4 regions of the Streptomyces sp. NPDC098789 genome follow, and region 3 is predicted to be linked to each of the others. Evidence: riboswitches for the same ligand, from Rfam matches in the RefSeq annotation. Region 3 holds a riboswitch; each other region holds the start of a gene.

Region 1 (5,394 bases), on a different contig from region 3:
CTACGCGCACGCCCTGGACGAGCTGTACGGCGCCGGGCGGGGCGAGGGCGCGGGCGACCTCGACGGGGGCGGGTCCGGCGGCGGCCGGGAGGCGTCCTTCCCCACGGCCCGCGAGTGGGCCGAGGAACTGGAAGCCCTGTTCGGGGCCGACGTACGGGAAGAAGTGCTCGCCGAGGCCGCCGGAGCGGGCCGCACCGACGTACTGACCCAGCTCGACCCCGCCTCCGTACGCCCCTCCGTGGAGCTGCTCGCCTCGGTGCTCGCCCTCGCCGGGGGACTGCCCGAGCAGCAACTCGCCCGGCTGCGCCCCCTGGTCAAGCGGCTGGTCGACGAACTGCGCCGGGAACTGGCCACCCGGCTGCGCCCCGCCCTCTCGGGGCTGTCCACCCCGCGCCCCACCCGCCGCCCCGGCGGAGTGCTCGACCTGCCCCGGACCCTGCGGGCCAACCTCGCGCACACCCGCCGGACGGACGACGGCCGCCTGGTCGTCGTGCCGCGACGACCGGTGTTCAGCACCCGGGTCGGCCGCGAGGCCGACTGGCGGCTGATCCTCGTCGTCGACGTCTCCGGCTCGATGGAGGCCTCGGTCGTGTGGTCCGCCCTGACCGCCGCGGTCCTGGCGGGGGTCCCCACCCTCTCGACCCACTTCCTGGCCTTCTCCACGGAAGTGGTCGACCTCACGGGCCGGGTCGAGGACCCGCTGTCCCTCCTGCTCGAAGTACGGGTCGGCGGCGGTACGCACATCGCGGCGGGGCTGGCGCACGCGCGGTCCCTGATCACGGTGCCGAGCCGGACGCTGGTCGTCGTGGTCAGCGACTTCGAGGAGGGCCACGCGCTCGGCGGGCTGCTCGGCGAGGTCCGCGCACTGGCCGACTCGGGTGCCCGACTGCTGGGCTGCGCAGCCCTCGACGACACCGGTGCGCCCCGCTACAGCGTCCCGGTCGCGCAGCAACTCGTCGCCGCCGGAATGCCGGTGGCCGCCCTCAGCCCCCTCGCCCTGGCCCGCTGGGTCGGCGACCGCCTCCGTGGAGAGCGCGCGTGATTCCCGTGACCGCACCCGTACGTGTACCCGCGCTCCCTCCGGTGGCTCCGGAGCTGTTGGCCGAGGCCGTCGGCGGGCTTTCCGCGCGGCTGCGCAAGAAGCTCGACGCCACCATCGAGGCCTGCGCGGCGGGCGATCCACCGGCCGTCGTGGCGGCCGACGGGGAGGTCACCCACCGCTTCGGCGAGGACGCCCTGGTCACCCTGCGCCCCGGCCCCTCGGGTGCGATCACCGCCCCCGAACAGGCCGTATGCAGCTGCCTCCTGAGCCCCCGCTGCCTCCACCGCACCGCCGTCCTCGCGGTGTCCCCGATCGCGGAGCCACCGGGGACCGACCCGGCGGCCGACCTGGCCGCCGACCCGGAGCCCGAGCCGGCATCCGACCCGGAGCCCGCGACCGACGGCGCGCCACCGCCACCGTCCCCTTCCCCGTCCCCTGAGCAGGTGGTCGCCGCCGCGGCCCTGTGGGAGGCTGCCGCCGCCGCGCTGGCGGCGGGAGTGCCCGCGGGCGGCGCCGTCGTACAGGCCGAGCTGCTGCGGGCCGCGCACACCGCGCGCCTGGCGGGCCTGCCGCACGCCGAGGCGGCCGCCCTCCGGGTGGTCCGCGGGCTGCGCGCCGCCCGTGACCGCAGCGCCGCCCAGCGGCTGACCGAGCTGACGGAGGCCTTCCGCGAGCTGTTGCACACCGCGGCGCTCCCGTCCCCCGGAGGCTCCCGGCGCGCCTACCGGTCCGGCGGCAGCCTGCGCGTGTACGGACTCTGCCGGGAGCCCGTCCTCTCGGCCACCGGACACGCGGGGGTGGTCACGCACCTCGTCGACGCCGATGGCGACCGGTTCACCCTCGCCGACGTCCGCCCCGGCGGGATCGGCCGGGCCCGGGGCGCCGCGAGCGCCTCCGTGTCCCTCGGCGGCGCCGTCCTCGACCACGCCGGCCTGGCCCGGGGCGCACTGCACGTGGTCGGGGCGACCGTGTCCGCCGACGGCCGTCTCGGGTCGGGCCGGGGCGTGCGGGCGACGCCGCTGCGCGGGATCGACTGGAGCGAGGGACCGGCCGCCGCGCTCTTCGCCCGCCCGGCGGCCGAGGCCGTGGCGCGGCTCCTGGCCGACCCGGCCGCCGACCCGGGCCTGCTCGGGTGCGACGTGCTGGTGGTGGCCGCGGCCGGCGACCGGCTGCTGGTCCGGGAGCTGTCGTCCGACGGCGCGGTACGTCCCGACGCGCCGCTGATCGCCCTGGTCCCCGCCCACCCGCATCCGGACCTGGCGCACACCGCGAACCTCCGCCGCCTGGCCGACCGCCCCGGGCTGGCGCTGCGCGTGCTCGGCCGCCCCGACCCGGACCGGAGCGCGACCCTGCGCCCGCTGGCCGTCGGTCCGGTGCCGGGGTCGGCGTACACCCTGCGGCTGCCACCGCAGTGGCTGGGCCGGGCCGACCTCGGCTACGACCTGCTCCAGGGGTCCCACCTCCCGGCCGGGGCCGACGCACCCGAACCGGCCGACGTAGGGGACCGGGAGCCGGCGGCGGACGCGCTGGGCGGGTCACCGCTGTGGCGGGTGCGGCGGCTGTTGGAATCCGGGGTCGCGGGGGGCCGTCGCGCGGTGGCGGAGGCGGCCCGCGGTGAGTTCGCGCCGAACGGCGGCCGGGGGCCGCTGCGTCGGGCCGGCTTCGCGGGGGCCGAGGAGCTGGCCGCCGCGCTGGCCGCCGAGGCCGACCGGCGGCCCCGGGACGTCTTCGGTCGTCTCCTCGATCCCGGCGCCGACCGCTACGCGTGGGCCTGGTTGGCCGCGGCCACCCATCTGCACGCCGCGCGGCGGTCGTTGGTGGCCGCGTCCTGGTCCGCTCAGTAGGCGCCGTTCACGTTGTCGATCGATCCGTAGCGGTCGGCGGCGTAGTTGCAGGCGGCGGTGATGTTCGCGACCGGGTCGTAGGAGTCGGTCGCGGTACCGGGCACGTGGTACGCCCGGAAGGTGGGGTCGATGACCTGGAGGAGGCCCTTCGAGGGGATGCCCGCCGCGGCGTTGGAGTCCCAGTTGTTGATGGCGAGGGGATTGCCCGAGGACTCGCGCAGGACGTTGCGGCGAATTCCGTCGTAGGTCCCCGGAATTCCGTGCTGGGCCATGATGTCCAGCGACTGCCGGATCCAGCCGTCGAGGTTGTTGGCGTACAGGGTCGTGGCCCGCACGGAACGGTCGGCCCGTGCGGGGGTGGCCCCCGCATCGCGCCCGGCCGCCGGGGTCGTTGCGGTCTTCGTCGCCGAACCAGCCTTGGCGGAAACCGCCTTCGCCGCGCCGCCGAGCGTCAGCTCGGTCCCCGGCCGGATCACCGACGGGTCGTTGCCGATCGCCGCACGGTTGTCCGCGTAGAGCTTCTTCCAGCCGCCGCTCACGGAATGCGATTGGGCGATCGTGGAAAGGGTGTCGCCCGCGACCACGGAATAGGTGGTGGACGCCGCGGCCCGCACGGAGAGCGCGGGAGCGGTGGCGGCGACGGGCGCCGCGACGGCGGGGGCCGCGGCCGGGGCGGCGGCCGGCTGTGCGGCATCGGCGCCGGAGGCGCTGATCAGGGGGAGGGCGAGTGCCATGCCGCCGGTACCCGCGACGGCGAGGAGGCGGGCGAGGGGGCTGGTCTTGGGACGGCGGTGCTTGCCCGATGCGGACATGGCGAATTCCTCTCCGTCGCCTGCGAGGTGAGCTGTCGGGTTCGGACGGGAGCTGTCCGGCCGCACCGTGACGCGGCTCGCCCGCGGTCATGCCCGAGGCATGACGAGGACGTGCGTGTCAGCGGTGCGACTTCACCCCGAGCCGGGCCGGACTCTGAGTCCGGACCAGCGGCCTACCTGGTTCCCCCGCTCCTGCCGTACATGAGTGGGATGGGTTCCCGGGTAGCGGCAGGATTCGGCGTTCCACCCGGATTGCGGTGACCGTAGAGGAGAGAAGAGGAGTGGAACAAGGGCTTGAATTCCGCGCAGTGATCGGCATATCGGAAACGGCCGGGAAATTGATCTCGTCCCGGCGGGTCGGGAAATCCCGCATTTCTTTGCGGCGCCCGGAATCCAGCCTTCCGCTACCCCCGCGGGGGTGGCCGCGAAGGCCGCTCCCGCGTGACTGACGTCACCGGCGAGCGGCCCGTACGGCATTCAAGGGCAAATCGCCCATTCATGCTTCTTGGGGATTTCTTGCGGGGGTGCGAGCCCGCCTACGCGGTGCGGTCCGCCAGCCGCTCCGGTTCCGCCCCTTCCGCCAGCTCCGTCAGCTCCGCCAGCTCTTCCAGCCTGCGCAGCGTCTCCCGCACCGAGGCGGCGCCGGCGGGCAGCAGCGGCAGCCGCACGTCGGGGGTCGGAATGCGCCCCTGCGCGTGCAGCACCCCCTTCAGGACCACCGGATTCGGCTCGGCGAACACCGCCGCCGACAGCCGGGCCAGGGCGTGCCCCAGTGCCCGCGCGCCGGACACGTCGCCCGTCCGCCAGGCCCGCACGAGCGCGGCGAAACGCTCCGTGGCCAGATGCGCCGAGGCCAGGATCGCGCCGCCCGCCCCGAGGGCGAGCAGCGGCGAGGCGTAGGCGTCGTCGCCCGCCAGGACCGTGAACCCGTCCGGCAGCTCGCCCAGCAGCTCCACCGTGTCCTGGTCGATGCCGCCCACCGCGTACTTGACCCCCGCGACCCCGGGCAGCGCCCCGAGGGCCCGCAGCGCCCCGGCGTCCAGCGGCTGACCGGTCCGGTAGGGGATGTGGTAGACGACCAGCGGTACGGGAGCGACCTCCGCGAGCCGCTCGAAGTGCGCCAGCACCCCCGCCGCCGAGGGCCGCACGAAGGACGGCACGGTCACCAGCGCGGCCCCCACCTCGGGCCACCGCCGCAGCCCCGCCAGCGCGACCTCGCTCGCCCGCGTGCTGCTGCCCCCCGCGCCGACGCTCAGGAACGCCCCGCGCTCGCGGCAGACCCGTGCGCACACCTCGGTCACCGCGTCCCGCTCCGCCGCGTCGAGGGAGGCGGTCTCGCCGGTGGTGCCGAGGGCGGTGATGCCGGTGGCGCCCGCCGCGAGCACCTCGTGGGCGAGCGACTCCAGGGCGTCCAGGGCGACCGCGCCGGACGCGTCGAAGGGGGTGACGAGCGGGACGTGCAGCCCCTCCAGCCCGTGGAGGCCGGGGAGCGGGGGAGGAGTGGGGAGAGTCGGGAGGGTCGGGAGGGTGGGGAGCGCGGAGGTGTCGCTCCGGGCCGTGTCCTGTGTGGTGTTCTGCGCCATGGGTCGAGGGTGGCCCGCCCCCGAGCCCCGGGTCCAGTTCGCATTTCCGTCCCAACCCGTAAGCTGAGCCGATGCTCGACGTACGCCGCCTGCGCCTGCTGCGCGAACTCGCC
Region 2 (5,394 bases), on a different contig from region 3:
GCGGGCCGGGGCAAATCAGTGCAAGCTGGGGAGGGTCGAACGGCAGGCTGATTGGGGTCGAAGGTCGGCCGGAGCATTCGGAGTGCCGTGAGAGACTGGTCTAGACAACCGTAAGAACCTGAAGGGCATCACCATGGCAGAGCGCCGCGTCAACGTCGGCTGGGCCGAGGGCCTGCACGCTCGTCCCGCCTCGATCTTCGTCCGGGCGACGACCGCTTCCGGCGTCCCGGTGACGATCTCCAAGGCCGACGGCAACCCGGTCAACGCCGCGTCCATGCTCGCGGTTCTGGGCCTGGGCGCCCAGGGCGGCGAGGAGATCATCCTCGCGTCCGACGCCGAGGGTGCGGACGCCGCGCTCGACCGCCTGGCGAAGCTGGTCGCCGAGGGTCTCGAGGAGCTCCCCGAGACCGTCTGACCCCCGGGTCCGACCCCACGCACCACACACGGCGGAGCCGTGGCCCCCGCATTCCGGGAGCCACGGCTCCGCTGCTTTTCCGCAGGGTGCGGAATTCTCCGTACCGGAAATAGCGGGCGGTAATCGACCGCAGGAATATCCTCACCGCCCTTCCTATACGGGAATTGTTAAAGCCGGCCGCTCGCCGTGTTTACGGCAGGTTGCGAAGTCCTCACGCGCAGCCGGTGCGCCCCCGCCGCCCGACCGGCGTGCGCCGCGGTGAGCGCACGCGCCCGCTCCGCGTCGCCGCGCGCCACCGCGTCCACGATCGCACCGTGCTCCGCCCAGGAGTCCACGGGCCGCGCCGCGACGTCCACGGCGTACATCCAAGTGATCTTGTGCCGCATCTGGGTCAGCAGCGCGATCAGCCCGGGGCTGTCGGAGGCCTGGGTGAGCGTCTCGTGGAACCACCCCCCGAGCGCCCGCAGATCCTCCCCCTGCCCCCTCCTGGCCCGTTCCTGGCCCAGCCTGACCAGCCCGCGCAGCACCTTGAGGTGCGCCTCGCTGCGCCGCCGGGCGGCCCGGGCCGCCGCGAGGGGCTCCAGCAGCGTCCGGACCTCCAGGAGGTCGGCCGCCTCCTGCGCGGTCGGCTCGGCCACGCAGGCGCCCGCGTGCCGGCGCGTGGTGACGAAGCCCTCGGACTCCAGGGTGCGCAGGGCCTCGCGGACAGGGACGCGGGAGACTCCGTAGCGGCGGGCGAGCAGCTCCTCGGTGAGCCGTGCGCCCGGGCCGAAGACCCCGGAGACGATGTCGTCGCGGATCGCCGTACATACCGCGTGCGCGGGAATTCGCAAGACCGGACCTCCACCGAATGCCGTTTCCGCAGATTCCATTTCGCGACTCTATTGCAACACGCGATATTTTCCGAGGACGGGCGGAAATGAGCGGCCGGTGGACGATCCCCGTCGCGCGCGCCGCCGCACGACACGAAGGCCCCGGCTCGGGGAGCCGGGGCCTTCGGGGAGCTGCTGTGCGGGCGGGGTCAGATCGCGACGCCGCGGGCCCGCAGGTAGGTCAGCGGGTTGATGTCCGAGCCGTAGGACGGGCCGGTGCGGGCCTCGAAGTGCAGGTGCGCGCCGCTGACGTTGCCGGTGTCGCCCGACAGGCCGATCTGCTGCCCGGCGGTGACCTGCTCGCCGGCCGAGACGCTCAGGCTGGAGAGGTGCGCGTACTGGGTGTACGTACCGTCGTTGTGCTTGATGACGATGTTGTTGCCGTACGCGCCGCCGTTGCCGGCCTCGACGATGACGCCCGCACCCACGGCGCGGACGACGTTGCCGACGCCCGCGTGGAAGTCGATGCCGGTGTGGCTGCCGGAGGACCACATGCTGCCGCCCGCACCGTACTGGGTGCTGACGTACGAGCCCTCGATCGGCATCACGAAGGTGTTGAGGCGCTTGCGCTCCTCTTCACGGTCCGCGCGCTCCTTGGCCTCGCGCTCGGCCTTCGCCTTCGCCTCGGCCAGGCGGCGGGCCTCGGAGGCCTTCGTCTTGGCCTCGGCCTCGGCCTGCGCCTTGAGGGCGGCGGTGTCGGCGGCGTTGCGCTGGGCGTCGGCCTGCGCCTCGATGTCGCCGGCGAGGTCGTCGGCGACGACGACGGCCTTCATGCCGGAGTCCTGGGGAATGCTGCTGCTGTGGTTGTCCGCGGCGAAGGCCGGGGCAGCGAGGGAGGCCGCGACGCCGGTGGCGGCGAGGGCGGCTATACCGGCGACGCCTGCGGTCTTCCGGCTCAGACGGCTGGAACCACGGTGCTTGCCGGAGGAGGCACGACTGCTGCCGAACGCCATGAAGGGGTTGATCCTTTCCTTCCCTCTCGCCTACCGGGTTAGCTGACGGGTTCGGAGCAGGAAGGTCTCCTACGGGCCCCCTCTTACGAGGTGGTCCGATTCACCCCAGGGACTGTGGGTCCCCGGCTCCCCAGGCTCGCGCCTGACGGGGACTCGGCGATCGCTGTCCGGTGCCGCGAGTGCGGCTGTGACAACTGACGGACAGCACGGCCGACGCTAGGCGGATCATCAGGCAATCACCAAACACACGAGCCCCATTGTTACCTACGTCACGCGACATAGAAGCAACCTCTCCACCAAACGGACAAAAGGGGTTCCGGTGGACGAGCCACCGAAACCCCTTGCGGGACGCCGTCAGTTCACGTCCCGTTCGTCCCCTTCGGCCTGTTAGGCCCCTGCGAACTCAGTTGGCGACGACGCTCACGTCGCCGATGCCGAGCGCGCGCACCGGTGCCTCGATCTGGGCGGCGTCACCGACCAGCACCGTGACGAGCCGGTCCACCGGGAAGGCGTTGACGACGGCCGAGGTGGCCTCCACCGTGCCCGTCTCGGCCAGCCGCGCGTACAACTGCGCCTGGTAGTCGTCCGGCAGCTCCTGCTCGACCTGGTCGGCCAGGGTGCCGGCGACGGACGCGGCCGTCTCGAACTTGAGCGGCGCCACGCCCACCAGGTTCTGCACCGCCACGTCGCGCTCGGCGTCGGTCAGTCCGCCCTCGGCGAGGGTGCGCAGCACCTTCCAGAGGTCGTCCAGCGCGGGACCCGTGTTCGGGGTGTCCACCGAACCGCTGATGGCGAGCATCGACGCGCCGGTGCCGTCCGCGGTCGACCGCAGCACCTGCCCGAAGGCGCGCACGCCGTAGGTGTAGCCCTTCTCCTCGCGCAGGACCTTGTCCAGACGGGAGGTCAGGGTGCCGCCCAGGCAGTACGTGCCCAACACCTGGGCCGCCCAGACCCGGTCGTGCCGGTCCCCGCCGATCCGCCCGATCAGCAGCTGCGTCTGGACCGCGCCCGGCCGGTCCACGATGACCACGCGGCCGGTGTCGTCCGCGGTGATCGCGGGCACCGGGAGCGGCTCGGCGGCGGTGCCCGTCCAGGTGCCCAGGGTGTCCGCCAGGACGGCGTCGAGGTCGATGCCGGTCAGGTCGCCGACCACCACCGCGGTGGCCGTCGCCGGGCGCACGTGGGCCTCGTAGAAGGCGCGCACGGCCGCCGCGTCGATCCGGGCCACCGTCTCCTCGGTGCCCTGGCGCGGGCGGGACATCCGCAGCGTGGCCGGGAACAGCTCATGGGAGAGCTGCTTGGCGGCCCGGCGCTGCGGGTTGGCCAGCTCGTGCGGGATCTCGTCGAGCCGGTTGCGCACCAGGCGGTCGACCTCGCTGTCCGCGAAGGCGGGGGCGCGCAGCGCCTCGGCGAGCAGCGACAGGGCCTTGGCCAGCCGGGAGGCCGGGACCTCCAGGGAGACCCGGATGCCGGGGTGGTCGGCGTGCGCGTCGAGGGTGGCGCCGCAGCGCTCCAGCTCGGCCGCGAACTCCTCGGCGGAGTGCTTGTCGGTGCCCTCGGAGAACGCGCGGGCCATCAGGGTGGCCACGCCGTCCAGGCCGGCCGGTTCGGCGTCCAGCGGGGCCGCGAGGTTGATCTCGACGGCCACCACCTGCTGGCCGGGGCGGTGGCACCGCAGCACGGTCAGGCCGGTGGCCAGCGCGCCGCGCTCGGGGGCCGGGAAGGCCCACGGCTGTGCCTCGCCGGGCTGCGGCTGGGGGTGGAAGGTCATCGTGACGGCTGCGGTGTCGCTCACTGCTCCGCCCCTTCGGTCTCGTCGTTCTCGGCGGCTTCCTCGGCGTCTTCGGCCGCGAGCGGCTCGTAGACGAGCACCGCGCGGTTGTCCGGGCGCAGTCGGGCCGCGGCCACGGCCTGCACCTCCTCGGCGGTGATGTCGAGGACGCGGCCGACGGCGGTGAGCGCCAGCTGCGGGTCGCCGAAGAGCACCGCGAAGCGGCACAGTTCGTCGGCGCGGCCGGCCACCGTGCTCAGCCGGTCCAGCCATTCGCGCTCCAGCTGGGCCTGCGCGCGCTCCATCTCCTCGGCCGTCGGGCCCTCGGCGGCGAACCGCGCGAGCTCCTCGTCGACGGCGGCCTCGATGTCGGGCACCTCGACCCCGCCGGAGGTCTTGACGTCCAGCCAGCCGAGCGAGGGGGCGCCGGCCAGGCGCAGCATGCCGAATCCGGCCGCCACGGCGCTCTGGTCGCGGCGGACCAGGCGGTTGTGCAGCCGGGAGGACTCGCCGCCGCCCAGGATGGTCAGGGCCACGTCGGCCGCGTCGCAGTCGCGGGTGCCGTCGTGCGGGAGGCGGTAGGCGGCCATCAGCGCGCGGGCCGGGACCTGCTCGACGATCTCCTCGCGCAGCTGGCCGCCCATGGTGTCGGGCAGCGAGCCGTCGCGCGGCGGCTGCTTGCCGTCGTGCGCGGGGATGGTGCCGAAGTACTTCTCGACCCAGGCCAGCGTCTGCTCGGGGTCGATGTCCCCGACGACCGACAGCACCGCGTTGTTGGGCGCGTAGTAGGTGCGGAAGAAGGTCCGCGCGTCCTCCAGGGAGGCCGCGTCCAGGTCGGCCATCGAGCCGATCGGGGTGTGGTGGTACGGGTGGCCCTCGGGGTAGGCGAGCGCGGTCAGCCGCTCGAACGCCGTGCCGTAGGGGACGTTGTCGTAGCGCTGGCGGCGCTCGTTCTTGACGACGTCGCGCTGGTTCTCCATCGACTCGTCGTCCAGGGCGGCCAGCAGCGAGCCCATCCGGTCCGCCTCCAGCCACAGCGCGAGTTCGAGCTGGTGGGTCGGCATCGTCTCGAAATAGTTGGTGCGCTCGAAGCTGGTGGTGCCGTTGAGCGAACCGCCCGCGCCCTGCACCAGCTCGAAGTGGCCGTTCCCGGACACGCTCTTCGAACCCTGGAACATCAGGTGCTCGAAGAGGTGAGCCAGCCCGGTGCGGCCCTTGACTTCGTGGCGCGAACCGACGTCGTACCAGAGGCAGACCGCGGCGACCGGGGTCAGGTGGTCCTCGGAGAGCACCACGCGCAGGCCGTTGGCCAGGCGGTGCTCGGTCGCTGTCAGGCCGCCGGAGCCGGCCTGAGCTGTGGCCGTGTGACCCATGGGCATGTGG
Region 3 (5,394 bases):
CGGCGAGCGCAGGATCCGCTCCAGCCGAGCGCCGGACGGATCCGCGCCGAAGGCTTCGGGCCGCATGGCGCGCAGCCGTGGACGCAAGGGACGGGAGCCGGGGCCGGAGCCGGTCAAGGCGCCTCCAGAGAGGAAGTGGGCAGGGCGGGTCGTACGTGCTACCACCATGCCAACGCGCACCGGCCCCGAAGGATTCCGCTTCCCGCCCGTCGGCCTCCTGTCCCCCGCCCGGCCCCGTTACAGCGGCAGGAGGTCCGGCCGCTTCGCCTCCATGTGGTCACCGGAGGACTCGCCGCGCAGGCGCCGGCCGATCCACGGCACGAGGTACTCCCGCGCCCATTGGATGTTGTCCCGGGTCACCTCGGCCGAGCCGCGCGGCTGCTGCGGGGGCCACGGCTGGTCCGGGTCGGCGGGCACCTCCAGCCCCAGCACCTGGGCGGCGCGCAGCGCGACCCGGGTGTGCCCCTCGGGCGAGAGGTGCAGCCGGTCGTCGTCCCAAGCCCGCCGGTCCTGGACGGACTTCAGCGACCAGAGGTCCAGCACCGGGCATTCGTACCGGTCGGCGATGGACCGCACGTGCGCCGAGTACGTCGCCACCTTGCCGCGGATGTGCTTGAGCACCGGCACGTCGCGGGTGTCGAAGCCGGTGGTGATCATCACCTGGCCGACGGACCCGACGAGGTCGGCCAGGGCCGCCTCGAACCGCTCCGCCACGTCATCGGGGTCGCTCCCGGGCCGGATGATGTCGTTGCCCCCGGCGCAGAAGGTGACCAGGTCGGGCGCCAGTTCCTTGGCCCGCGGCACCTGCTCCGCCACGATCTGGTCCAGGAGCTTGCCCCGCACGGCGAGGTTGGCGTACCGGAAGTCGTGCTCGTCGCGCTGATCGGCCAGGAGCACCGCGAGCCGGTCGGCCCAGCCCACGAAGATCTCCCCCGGGCCCGGGTCCCCCACGCCCTCGGTGAAGCTGTCCCCGATCGCCGCGTACGAGCCGATGCCCTGGAGCGCCGCCTCCAGTGTCGTCGCGTTCGTGTTCGTGTTCGTGTTCGTCGTCTTCGTCGTCTTCGTCGTCGTCTTTGTCGTCATCGCTGTCGTCGCTGCCACGAGAAGACATCCTTCACCCCAGGCCGTGACCTACGCCACCGTAGCCACCCCTTGACGGACCGTGATCTATACCACCCGGCGGGTAAGGAATAAGTCAGCCCCCTGTCAGGTACATGAAAGAGGGGCCGGGACCCCCCTCGGGTCCCGGCCCCTCCTCGTGCCGAACGGCGCTCGCCGGTCAGACGTTCACGCCCTTCGAGCGGAGGTAGGCCAGCGGGTCGACGTCCGTGCCGTAGCCGGCGCCCGTGCGGATCTCGAAGTGCAGGTGCGGGCCGGTGACGTTGCCCGTGGCACCGGACAGGCCGATGCTCTGGCCCGCGCCGACGCTCTGGCCGACCGACACCGACAGCTGGGACAGGTGGCCGTACTGCGAGTAGCGGCCGTCCGCGTGCCGGATGACGACCTCGTTGCCGTACGCGCCGCCCCAACCCGCGGAGACCACGGTGCCCGCGCCGACCGCGCGGACGGTGGTGCCGGTGCCCACGGCGAAGTCGACACCGGTGTGGTGACCGCTGGACCACATGCTGCCGCTCACCCCGTACCGGGTGGTGATGGAGGCGGAGACCGGAGCGACGAAGCCGGAGGCCGAGGCGGTGCCCGAACCGGAGCCCTTGCCCGTACCGCTACCGCTACCGCTACCGGTGCCCTGCGCGGGCTTGCCGCTCGCGCCCTCGTCGCTCGTACCCTCGTCGCTCGCGCTCTCGTCGCTCGCGGCCTCGTCCGACCCTTCGTCCGATCCCGCGTCCGCCGCCGGAGCGGACTCCTCGGCCGGAGCGGACTCCTCGGCCGCGGTCGCGGCCGGGGTCTGCTCCTGCTGCTGCGCCCGCGCCCCCAGGGTCAGCTTCAGCCCCGGGTGGATCAGCGACGGGTCGGCGCCGACGGCCTCGCGGTTGTCCGCGTACACCTGCTGCCAGCCGCCGCTCAGGTGCCGCTCCGCGGCGATCTTCGAGAGGTAGTCGCCCGGAACCACGGTGTAGACCGAGGACGTCAGCGGCGCGGCGGCCGGCGCCTGGGCCGGGATCACCTGGGTCGCGACAGCGGTGGCCGGGCCGGCCGTCGTAGCGGTCGCGGCCGTCGAGCCGGTCGCGGCGTGCGCGCCGGTGGCACCCATCAGCGGCAGCGCGAGCGCCGCGCTCCCGGTGCCCGCGACGACGAGTCCGCGGGCTATCGGGCTGGACTTCGGGCGGCGGTGCTTTCCCTTTGCGGGCATGGCGAATTCCTCTCCGTCGCCTGCGAGGTGAGCTGTCGGGTTCGGACTGGAGATGTCCGGCCGTACGCGTACGGCTTCACCCCGAGCCGTCCGGAGGAAAAGATCCATTCCGGTGACGGCGGCTTACCTGGTTCCCCCGCTCCTGCCGGGCGTGTGGATCGTCGGGTGCGGTTTCGGATGGTGGCAGGATTAGGCGGTCCATCCGGGTCGACGCGAAGGTATTCCGTCCGGCCCCCCGGAACAAGCCGCGAATTCCCCGCAGGAAAGGCCCGGGTGAGGGATCGACGGAATTCCGGTCACCCTCCGTCGAATCCGCCGCGACAACGGCCGCCCCCACAAGGCAATTCGACTTTCGTGATCACACACTCACGGTGACCGTATGATCCTGCTCACGGGGGCGATCCGATCTCCCCGTCCCTTGTGGCAAGTTGCGCTCAACTAGTGTAATTCGGACATGCCGCGACGATACGGAGGAGTCACCGTGACCCAGCAGATGCCCCAGGCCCCGTCCACGGAGCCGGAGCTGACCGGAGTGCGCAACTTCCGTGACGTGGGCGGGCTCCCGACCACGGACGGACGGAGGGTCAGAGCAGGACAGGTCTTCCGAAGCGGACATCTGGCACATGCCACCGAAACCGATACGGAATTCCTCGCTTCGCTCGGGCTGCACACCATCTTCGACTTCCGCAACGCCGCGGACCACGCGCTCGAAGGCCCGGACGTCGAGCTGCCCGGGGTCCGCAACGTCAACCTCCCGCTCTCCGACCCGGCGGACGGTACGGAGTTCTGGCGGATGGTGCGCGACGGCGACCTCGGCCAGCTGCGCCAGGTCCTCGGCGAGGGCAAGGCCGCGCTGCGGATGGCCAACTCCTACCGGGAGATCGTCACGAACCGCACCGCGGAGCACCGCCAGGTCGTCCAGTCGCTCGTCCAGGACCAGGTGCCGGTGCTGATGCACTGCGCGGCCGGGAAGGACCGGGCCGGCCTGTCGATCGCGGTCACCCTGCTCGCGCTCGGCGTCGAGCGCGAGGCGATCGTGGCGGACTACCTGGAGTCGAACGCCCCGCACCGGCGCTACAAGGTGCGCCGCAACAGCGAGTCCGCCGAGGCCCGCTCCCCCGAGGTGATGGAGCTGCTCGCCCCGCTGTTCGACGCGCGCGCCGAGTACCTGCTCGCGGCCTTCGACACCCTGGAGGAGATCTGGGGCAGCACCGACCGCTACCTCGCCGAGGGCCTCGGGCTCACGCCCGAGACCCTCGACCGGCTGCGCGACCACTACCTCGAATCACCGGCCTGACCGGCCTGGCGGGGCCGGGCCGTCAGCGGTTCGCGACGGCCTGCTTGACCAGGGTCCTGCCGAAGTCCCACATCAAGGAGCCCCCGCCGTGGGCGTCGTCCATGACCTCCCGGAAGGCGCCCACGAAGCGGTCCACGTCCGCCTCGTCCACGATCAGCGGCGGGATCAGCTTGATCACCTCCAGGTGATCGCCGGAGACCTGGGTCAGGATCCGGTGCTTCTGGAGCAGCGGTACGACGACCATCTGCGCGAAGAGCCCCTTGCGGGCGGCCTGGAGCATGGTCCACCGGCTGCGCAGCCCGAGCGAGGACGGGCGACCGAACTCGATGCCGATCATCAGCCCCCGGCCGCGCACCTCGTGCAGCAGCTCGTACTCGTCCACCATCGCCGCGAGCCGCCCGCGCAGCAGGTCGCCCATGGCGCGGGCGTTCGCCACCACCGACTCGTTCTCCATGACGGAGAGCACCGCGAGCCCGGCCGCCATCGCCTGCGCGTTGGCACCGAAGCTGGCCGAGTGCACGAGCACCCGGTCCATGGACGAGTAGACCTTCTTGAAGATCCAGTCCTTGCCCAGGGTCGCCCCGACCGGCACGTAGCCGCCCGACAGCGCCTTGGCCACGCAGACCAGGTCCGGCTCCACCCCCGGGTCGTGCTGGTAGGCGTAGAACTGCCCGGTCCGGCCGAGGCCGGTCTGCACCTCGTCCGCGATGAGCAGCGCCTTGTGCCGGTGCAGCAGCTCCTGCGCGGCGCGCAGGAAGCCGGGCGGGGCCTGGAGGACCCCCTTGCCCTGGATCGGCTCGACGACGAAGGCGGCCACGTCGCCGCGCGCCAGCTCGCGCTCCAGGGCCGCCAGATCCCCGAGCGCGATCTTCGTGTCGGGCAGCAGGGGGGCAAACCCGTCCCGGAAGCCCGCCTCCCCGTTCACCGACAGCGCGCCGGTGGTGAGCCCGTGGAAGGCGTGGTCGCAGTACAGGATCCTGGGCCGGCCCGTGGCGAAGCGGGCGAACTTGAGCGCGGTCTCCACGGCCTCGGTGCCGCTGTTGCCGAAGAAGACCCGGTCCAGGTGCGGGCTGTAGGACAGCAGCTTCTCCGCCAGCAGCCCGGGCAGCGGCTGGCAGTCGAAGCGGGTGAGGTCGGCGAGCTGCGCGTCGAGCACGTCGTGCAGCGCCCGCCGGACGACCGGGTGGTGGCGGCCCAGCCCCATCACGCCGAAGCCCGCCAGCATGTCGAGGTAGTCGTTGCCCTCGGCGTCCCAGAAGTGGGCGCCCTCGGCCCGCTCGTAGACCTTGTCGAACCCGATGGTGTGGAGCATCCGCGGCAGCTGGTGGTTGAGGTGGCGCGCGTGCAGTTCGTAGCGCTCGCCGCCCCGCTCGGCCAGCAGGGAGCCCAGGTCGAACTCCTTGCCCGGGCCCCCCGTGGCCGCCGTCACGGCCGCTTCTCCCGGTTGCCCCCCACCGTCTCCCGGGCCGCCCGCAGCGATTCCTTCAGCGAGCCCATGGTCGCGAGGACGGCGGTGGGTTCGTACCCGCAGTGCGCCATGCAATTCGCGCAGCGCGGGTCCTTTCCGCGGCCGTACTTGCTCCAGTCGGTGTCCTCGATCAGTTCCCGGTACGTCGGCACGTACCCGTCGCTCATCAGATAGCAGGGGCGCTGCCAGCCGAAGAGCGAGTAGTTGGGAATGGCCCACGCGGTGCAGGGGAAATCGGCCTTCCCTTCCAGGAAGTCCAGGAAGAGCGGCGAGTGGTTCAGCCGCCAGCGGGCGCGGTTCCCGCCCGAGAACGCCTTG
Region 4 (5,394 bases), on a different contig from region 3:
GCGGAGCCGCCGGCCTCGGCGAGCGCGGCGAGCAGGCTGGCGCCGACCGCGTCGTAGTGCTCGGGGCCCGCGAGGAACTTGCGGTGGTCGCGGCCGAGGTCGCGGAGATAGGGGACGAGGTCCTCGTCGTCGATGTGCGCGATGACGTGGGTGAGCGCGGCGAAGAGCCGGTCGCGCTGGCGTTCCATGTCCCGTGGGTCGGCCGGGAAGAGCGCGCGGATGTCCGGGTTGTGCCAGAACAGGTGGGTGTAGAAGTACTTGACCGCGTGTTCGGCCCGTCGTTCCACCACGGCGAAGCTGCTCTTCAAGATCCTCACATCCACAAGAGCGACAGTAGGAGTGGCTGCGAAGGCCGGGTCAAGGGAAGGGTGATCTACGGCCAGCCGCGGAAAACCAGTCATATGGGATGACCGACGAGGGGCGGGGTACGGTCGCCTGGTGCACCAGCAGACCCCCGCGCAGCCTCCCGCCCAGACCCCCGCCGAGCCGTCCGCCGGCCCCGCCGAGCCGTCCGCCGCCCCCGCGGGCGGCTGTCCCGTCGGCGGCGCCGCCGCCCCCTCCGCCGGCCCCGAACTCTTCACCTGGGAGTTCGCGACCGACCCCTACCCGGCCTACGCCTGGCTGCGCGAGCACGCGCCCGTGCACCGCACCACGCTCCCCAGCGGCGTCGAGGCCTGGTTGGTCACCCGGTACGCGGACGCCCGCCAGGCCCTCGCCGACCAGCGGCTGAGCAAGAACCCGGTGCACCACGCCGAACCCGGCAAGACGGGCATTCCGGGAGAGCGCAGCGCGGGCCTGATGACCCACCTGCTGAACATCGACCCGCCGGACCACACCCGGCTGCGCCGCCTGGTGTCGAAGGCGTTCACCCCGCGCAGGGTCGCCGAGTTCGCCCCCAGGGTGCAGGAGTTGACCGACCACCTGATCGACGCCTTCGCGCAGAAGGGGGAGGCCGACCTCATCCACGAGTTCGCCTTCCCGCTCCCCATCTACGCCATCTGCGAGCTGCTCGGCGTACCGCGCGAGGACCAGGACGACTTCCGCGACTGGGCCGGGATGATGATCCGGCACGGCGGCGGGCCGCGCGGCGGGGTCGCCCGTTCCGTGAAGAAGATCCGCGCGTATCTCGGGGAGCTGATCCACCGCAAGCGCGACGATCTGGGCGACGACCTCATCTCGGACCTGATCCGGGCGAGCGACCACGGGGACCACCTGACGGAGGCCGAGGCCACCGCCATGTGCTTCGTGCTCCTCTTCGCGGGGTTCGAGACCACCATCAACCTGATCGGCAACGGCACCTACGCGCTGTTCCGCAACCCCGATCAGCGCGCGCTCCTCCAGGAATCCCTCGCCGCCGGTGACCGCGCCCTGCTGGAGACCGGGATCGAGGAGCTGCTGCGCTACGACGGTCCCGTGGAGCTGGCGACGTGGCGCTACGCGACCGTCGCGCTGACCCTGGGCGGCCAGGACATCCCGGCGGGCGATCCGGTGCTCGTCGTGCTCGCGGCGGCCGACCGCGACCCCGCGCGGTTCGACGATCCGGACGTCTTGGACCTCTCGCGGAGCGACAACCAGCACCTCGGATACGGACACGGCATCCATTACTGCATCGGCGCTCCGCTGGCCCGGTTGGAGGGTCAGACGGCCCTCGCGACTTTGCTGACGCGTCTGCCGGATCTGGAACTCGCCGTTCCCCCCGAGGAGCTGCGCTGGCGCGGCGGACTGATCATGCGTGGCCTGCGCACGCTTCCCGTCAGGTTCACAACCCCAAACGTTCCGGAAGCGGAATGACCCGTCCCGGGCGCCCCAGCTGACCCATCGTCAACTCTGTGACCTTGACGTGATCTGCGCATCATCGACTTGTGACAAGCGTTCGAACCGGGCTAGGTTCGCGTCGCCCCCGCCGCCACGCGAAAGGTCCACCCTCATGCGTTCCGGGAACGGCCGCCACAGACGCCCCCGTCAGGTCCCCGCACTTGTCGTCACCGCCGGAGTCGCAGGCTCCGCACTCGCCCTACCGCTGTTCGCCGCCTCCGGCGCGAGCGCGGCCGAGACCACCACCTGGGACTCGGTGGCCGAGTGCGAGAGCGGTGGGACCTGGAGCGCCGACTTCGGCAGCGGGTCCTACGGCGGACTCCAGCTCACCCTGGACCAGTGGAAGAACGCGGGCGGGCTGGAGTTCGCGGCGCGCCCCGACCTGGCCAGCCGCTCGCAGCAGATCACCATCGCCGAGCGGGTGCTCGCCGCGCAGGGGCCGACGGCCTGGCCGCTCTGCGGTGAGTCCTCCGGTCTCACCCGCGGCGGCCCGGCCGCCACGGTCGACCCGGGGACTCCCGGACGTTCCGGTTCCGTCGCGCCGACCCCCGTGCGACCCGAGGGATCCGCGCCCGGCTCGCTCGCCGGCGCGCCGGCCCCGGCGGCCACGCCGACCTCGACCGGGCACATCCCGGGAGCCACCGCCGCGCCCGGCGCGCCCGGTGACTTCGCGTCGATGCCGCAGTCCCCGCTGACGTCCGTACTGCCCGTCATGCCGGACCCGGCTCCGGTTTCCGGCGGCCCGGGTGCCCCGACGGGGTCGACCGGCACGCCCACCCCGTCCGTGCCCGGCGGTTCGACGGCCCCCACCGGTCCGACGACGTCCCCGTCCAACACCGCGGTGCCCACGGCCCCGACGCCCTCCACGACCCCGTCGACCGCCGGCTCGGCCGCCGTTCCGCAGGGCGAAACGGCCGGAGCCGGTGGAAAGCACCGCGGAACGCCCGCCGCAGAGGCGCCCGTCGGCTCCGGCGCCGCGTCCGCGCCGTCGTACACGGTGAAGGCCGGCGACAATCTGACGGACATTGCGAAGGCCGAAGGAGTCGAGGGTGGCTGGAATGCCCTTTACACGGCCAATCAGCAGGTCATCGGGCATGACGCCGACCTGATCACTCCCGGGCAGAATCTCGATCTAAGCCAGAAATAGGGGCACTTCGGGCGCGAAGATCGCCAGGTATGTCCCTTTCGTGCAAATGAGACATGCATCTCTTCCGTTCAACTGGCGTGTCCTGTTCGGTGACTGCCCCAAACCCCGCTCCCACCTGGGCAAACACCCGCCCCGAGAGCGCAAGTAGGGGCCGTTTCTCCCCGATGTCCCTCGTTGAACATCGGGGAGAGACCTGTCTACCTTCTGAATCGCTCGCCACCGCGGGCTCCTTCGACCGCATCGCCGAATCCTGCCGGCGGACGGAGGGAACACGTCGCGCAAGCGCCGAAGGCAGGAGCGGGGGAACCAAGGTAAGTGCCGGAACCGGCCATTGAGAGATGGTCACGGAACCGGCTTGGGGTTAAGCCGCGCACCTCGGTGCGCGACCGGGCAACTCATCCGCCCGAACCCGACAGCTCACTTCGCAGGCGTCGGTGAGGAGAAAACCATGCTGCTTTCCGGCAAGGGCAAGCACCGTCGCGCCTCCAAGGCCACCCGTGTCGTCACCCTCGTCGGTGTCGCCGGTGTCGCCGTGGCGGCTCCGCTGATGACCGCCGGCGCCGCGAGCGCCGCGACCGCCTCCCAGTGGGACGCCGTCGCCGCGTGCGAGTCCGGTGGCAACTGGTCCATCAACACGGGCAACGGCTACTACGGCGGCGTGCAGTTCTCGTCCTCCACGTGGGCCGCGTACGGCGGCAAGGCGTACGCCTCGCAGGCGAACCAGGCCACCAAGGCGCAGCAGATAGCCATCGCCGAGAAGGTCCTCAAGGGCCAGGGCAAGGGCGCGTGGCCGTCCTGTGGCGTGGGCCTGTCGAACTCCGCCTACAACGGCGGCTCGGCCGAGACCCCCAAGCAGACCAAGCCGGAGAAGAAGGTCGAGAAGAAGGCCGAGCCGAAGCAGGAGACCAAGCGCCCCGAGGCCCCGGTCACCCGCTCCGAGCGCGCCGAGACCCCGGCCCCCACCAAGGCCGCTCCGTCGACCCAGGCCCCCAAGACGGGTACCGGCTCGTACGAGATCAAGTCGGGTGACACCCTCGGCACCATCGCCCAGGCGAACGGCGTCAAGGGCGGCTGGCAGAAGCTGCACGAGCTGAACAAGGACACCGTCCCGGACGCCGACCTGATCTTCCCGGGTCAGAAGCTGAAGCTCAGCTGAATCCTGCGGTGACACCGCGCCGCAACACCGCGCGGTACCACTGCCTGTGACCCTGCGCGGTACGTCCGCGCGGACTTCGCGGTACGCATAATTCGCCATCGCCCGACGCGTCTCCCCCCACGCGCCGGGCGGTGGCGTTCGTGCAGGCGGGGACGATCCTTCGGCATTCCGCCGACCCTTCCGTATGTCCCGTAAGAGGGGTATTCAGACCCTTTTTCGTCCCACGGAGCGGTTGCTCGGCTGGCCGAGTGCCCAGAGCCGGTTAGGCTCTAGGCGGCAAGGCCATCCCACGGCCTGACACGCCACCGCACACCCAGCGTCACATCCCAGAAGGAGATGCTCGTGCCGTCCATCGACGTCGTCGTAGCCCGGGAAATCCTGGACTCCCGAGGCAATCCCACGGTCGAGGTCGAGGTTGGCCTCGACGACGGCAGCACCGGCCGTGCTGCAGTTCCGTCCGGCGCCTCCACCGGTGCATTCGAGGCCATCGAGCTTCGTGACGGTGACCCCAACCGCTACCTCGGCAAGGGCGTCGAGAAGGCCGTCCTCGCCGTGATCGAGCAGATCGGCCCGGAGCTCGTCGGCTACGACGCCACCGAGCAGCGCCTGATCGACCAGGCCATGTTCGACCTGGACGGCACCGACAACAAGGGCTCCCTGGGCGCCAACGCGATCCTCGGCGTCTCCCTGGCCGTGGCCCACGCCGCGTCCGAGGCCTCGGACCTCCCGCTCTTCCGCTACCTCGGCGGCCCGAACGCGCACCTGCTGCCCGTTCCGATGATGAACATCCTCAACGGTGGGTCGCACGCCGACTCCAACGTCGACATCCAGGAGTTCATGATCGCGCCGATCGGCGCGGAGTCCTTCTCCGAGGCCCTGCGCTGGGGCGCCGAGGTCTACCACACCCTCAAGAAGGTCCTGCACACCAAGGGCCTCTCCACGGGTCTGGGCGACGAGGGCGGCTTCGCCCCGAACCTGGAGTCCAACCGCGCCGCGCTCGACCTCATCGTCGAGGCCATCAAGCAGGCCGGCTACGTCCCGGGCAAGGACATCGCGCTGGCGCTCGACGTCGCCGCGTCCGAGTTCTACAAGGACGGCAAGTACGAGTTCGAGGGCCAGTCCCGCTCGGCCGCCGAGATGACCGAGTACTACGAGGAGCTCGTCTCCGCGTACCCGATGGTCTCCATCGAGGACCCGCTGTACGAGGACGACTGGGCCGGCTGGAAGGTCCTCACGGACAAGCTGGGCGCCAAGGTCCAGATCGTCGGCGACGACC

The links. A riboswitch is a leader RNA that binds a small molecule or an ion and turns the genes downstream of it on or off. The one in region 3 is predicted to bind cyclic di-AMP.
Positions count from the first base shown of each region.
Region 1: another riboswitch for cyclic di-AMP. It lies ahead of ACIQWR_RS11820 (transglycosylase SLT domain-containing protein); the one in region 3 lies ahead of ACIQWR_RS14850 (LysM peptidoglycan-binding domain-containing M23 family metallopeptidase).
Region 2: another riboswitch for cyclic di-AMP. It lies ahead of ACIQWR_RS30725 (M23 family metallopeptidase); the one in region 3 lies ahead of ACIQWR_RS14850 (LysM peptidoglycan-binding domain-containing M23 family metallopeptidase).
Region 4: another riboswitch for cyclic di-AMP. It lies ahead of ACIQWR_RS35250 (transglycosylase family protein); the one in region 3 lies ahead of ACIQWR_RS14850 (LysM peptidoglycan-binding domain-containing M23 family metallopeptidase).

Region 1 covers NZ_JBIWAJ010000004.1:383,193-388,586, reverse strand. Annotated here, with positions in the region: gene ACIQWR_RS11830 (DUF5682 family protein) at 1-1,042, shown strand, start outside; gene ACIQWR_RS11825 (hypothetical protein) at 1,039-2,886, shown strand; gene ACIQWR_RS11820 (transglycosylase SLT domain-containing protein) at 2,880-3,698, opposite strand; cyclic di-AMP (ydaO/yuaA leader) riboswitch at 3,703-3,949, opposite strand; gene ACIQWR_RS11815 (dihydrodipicolinate synthase family protein) at 4,235-5,281, opposite strand; gene ACIQWR_RS11810 (LysR substrate-binding domain-containing protein) at 5,353-5,394, shown strand, end outside.
Region 2 covers NZ_JBIWAJ010000018.1:35,196-40,589, forward strand. Annotated here, with positions in the region: gene ACIQWR_RS30715 (HPr family phosphocarrier protein) at 134-415, shown strand; gene ACIQWR_RS30720 (GntR family transcriptional regulator) at 583-1,248, opposite strand; gene ACIQWR_RS30725 (M23 family metallopeptidase) at 1,437-2,240, opposite strand; cyclic di-AMP (ydaO/yuaA leader) riboswitch at 2,253-2,409, opposite strand; gene ACIQWR_RS30730 (M16 family metallopeptidase) at 2,644-4,011, opposite strand; gene ACIQWR_RS30735 (pitrilysin family protein) at 4,032-5,384, opposite strand.
Region 3 covers NZ_JBIWAJ010000006.1:53,620-59,013, forward strand. Annotated here, with positions in the region: gene ACIQWR_RS14840 (MBL fold metallo-hydrolase) at 1-66, opposite strand, end outside; gene ACIQWR_RS14845 (SGNH/GDSL hydrolase family protein) at 238-1,101, opposite strand; gene ACIQWR_RS14850 (LysM peptidoglycan-binding domain-containing M23 family metallopeptidase) at 1,280-2,311, opposite strand; cyclic di-AMP (ydaO/yuaA leader) riboswitch at 2,316-2,485, opposite strand; gene ACIQWR_RS14855 (tyrosine-protein phosphatase) at 2,805-3,608, shown strand; gene ACIQWR_RS14860 (aspartate aminotransferase family protein) at 3,631-5,037, opposite strand; gene hpnH (adenosyl-hopene transferase HpnH) at 5,034-5,394, opposite strand, start outside.
Region 4 covers NZ_JBIWAJ010000024.1:86,146-91,539, reverse strand. Annotated here, with positions in the region: gene ACIQWR_RS35265 (globin domain-containing protein) at 1-317, opposite strand, end outside; gene ACIQWR_RS35260 (cytochrome P450) at 439-1,791, shown strand; gene ACIQWR_RS35255 (transglycosylase family protein) at 1,928-2,962, shown strand; cyclic di-AMP (ydaO/yuaA leader) riboswitch at 3,236-3,408, shown strand; gene ACIQWR_RS35250 (transglycosylase family protein) at 3,411-4,118, shown strand; gene eno (phosphopyruvate hydratase) at 4,455-5,394, shown strand, end outside.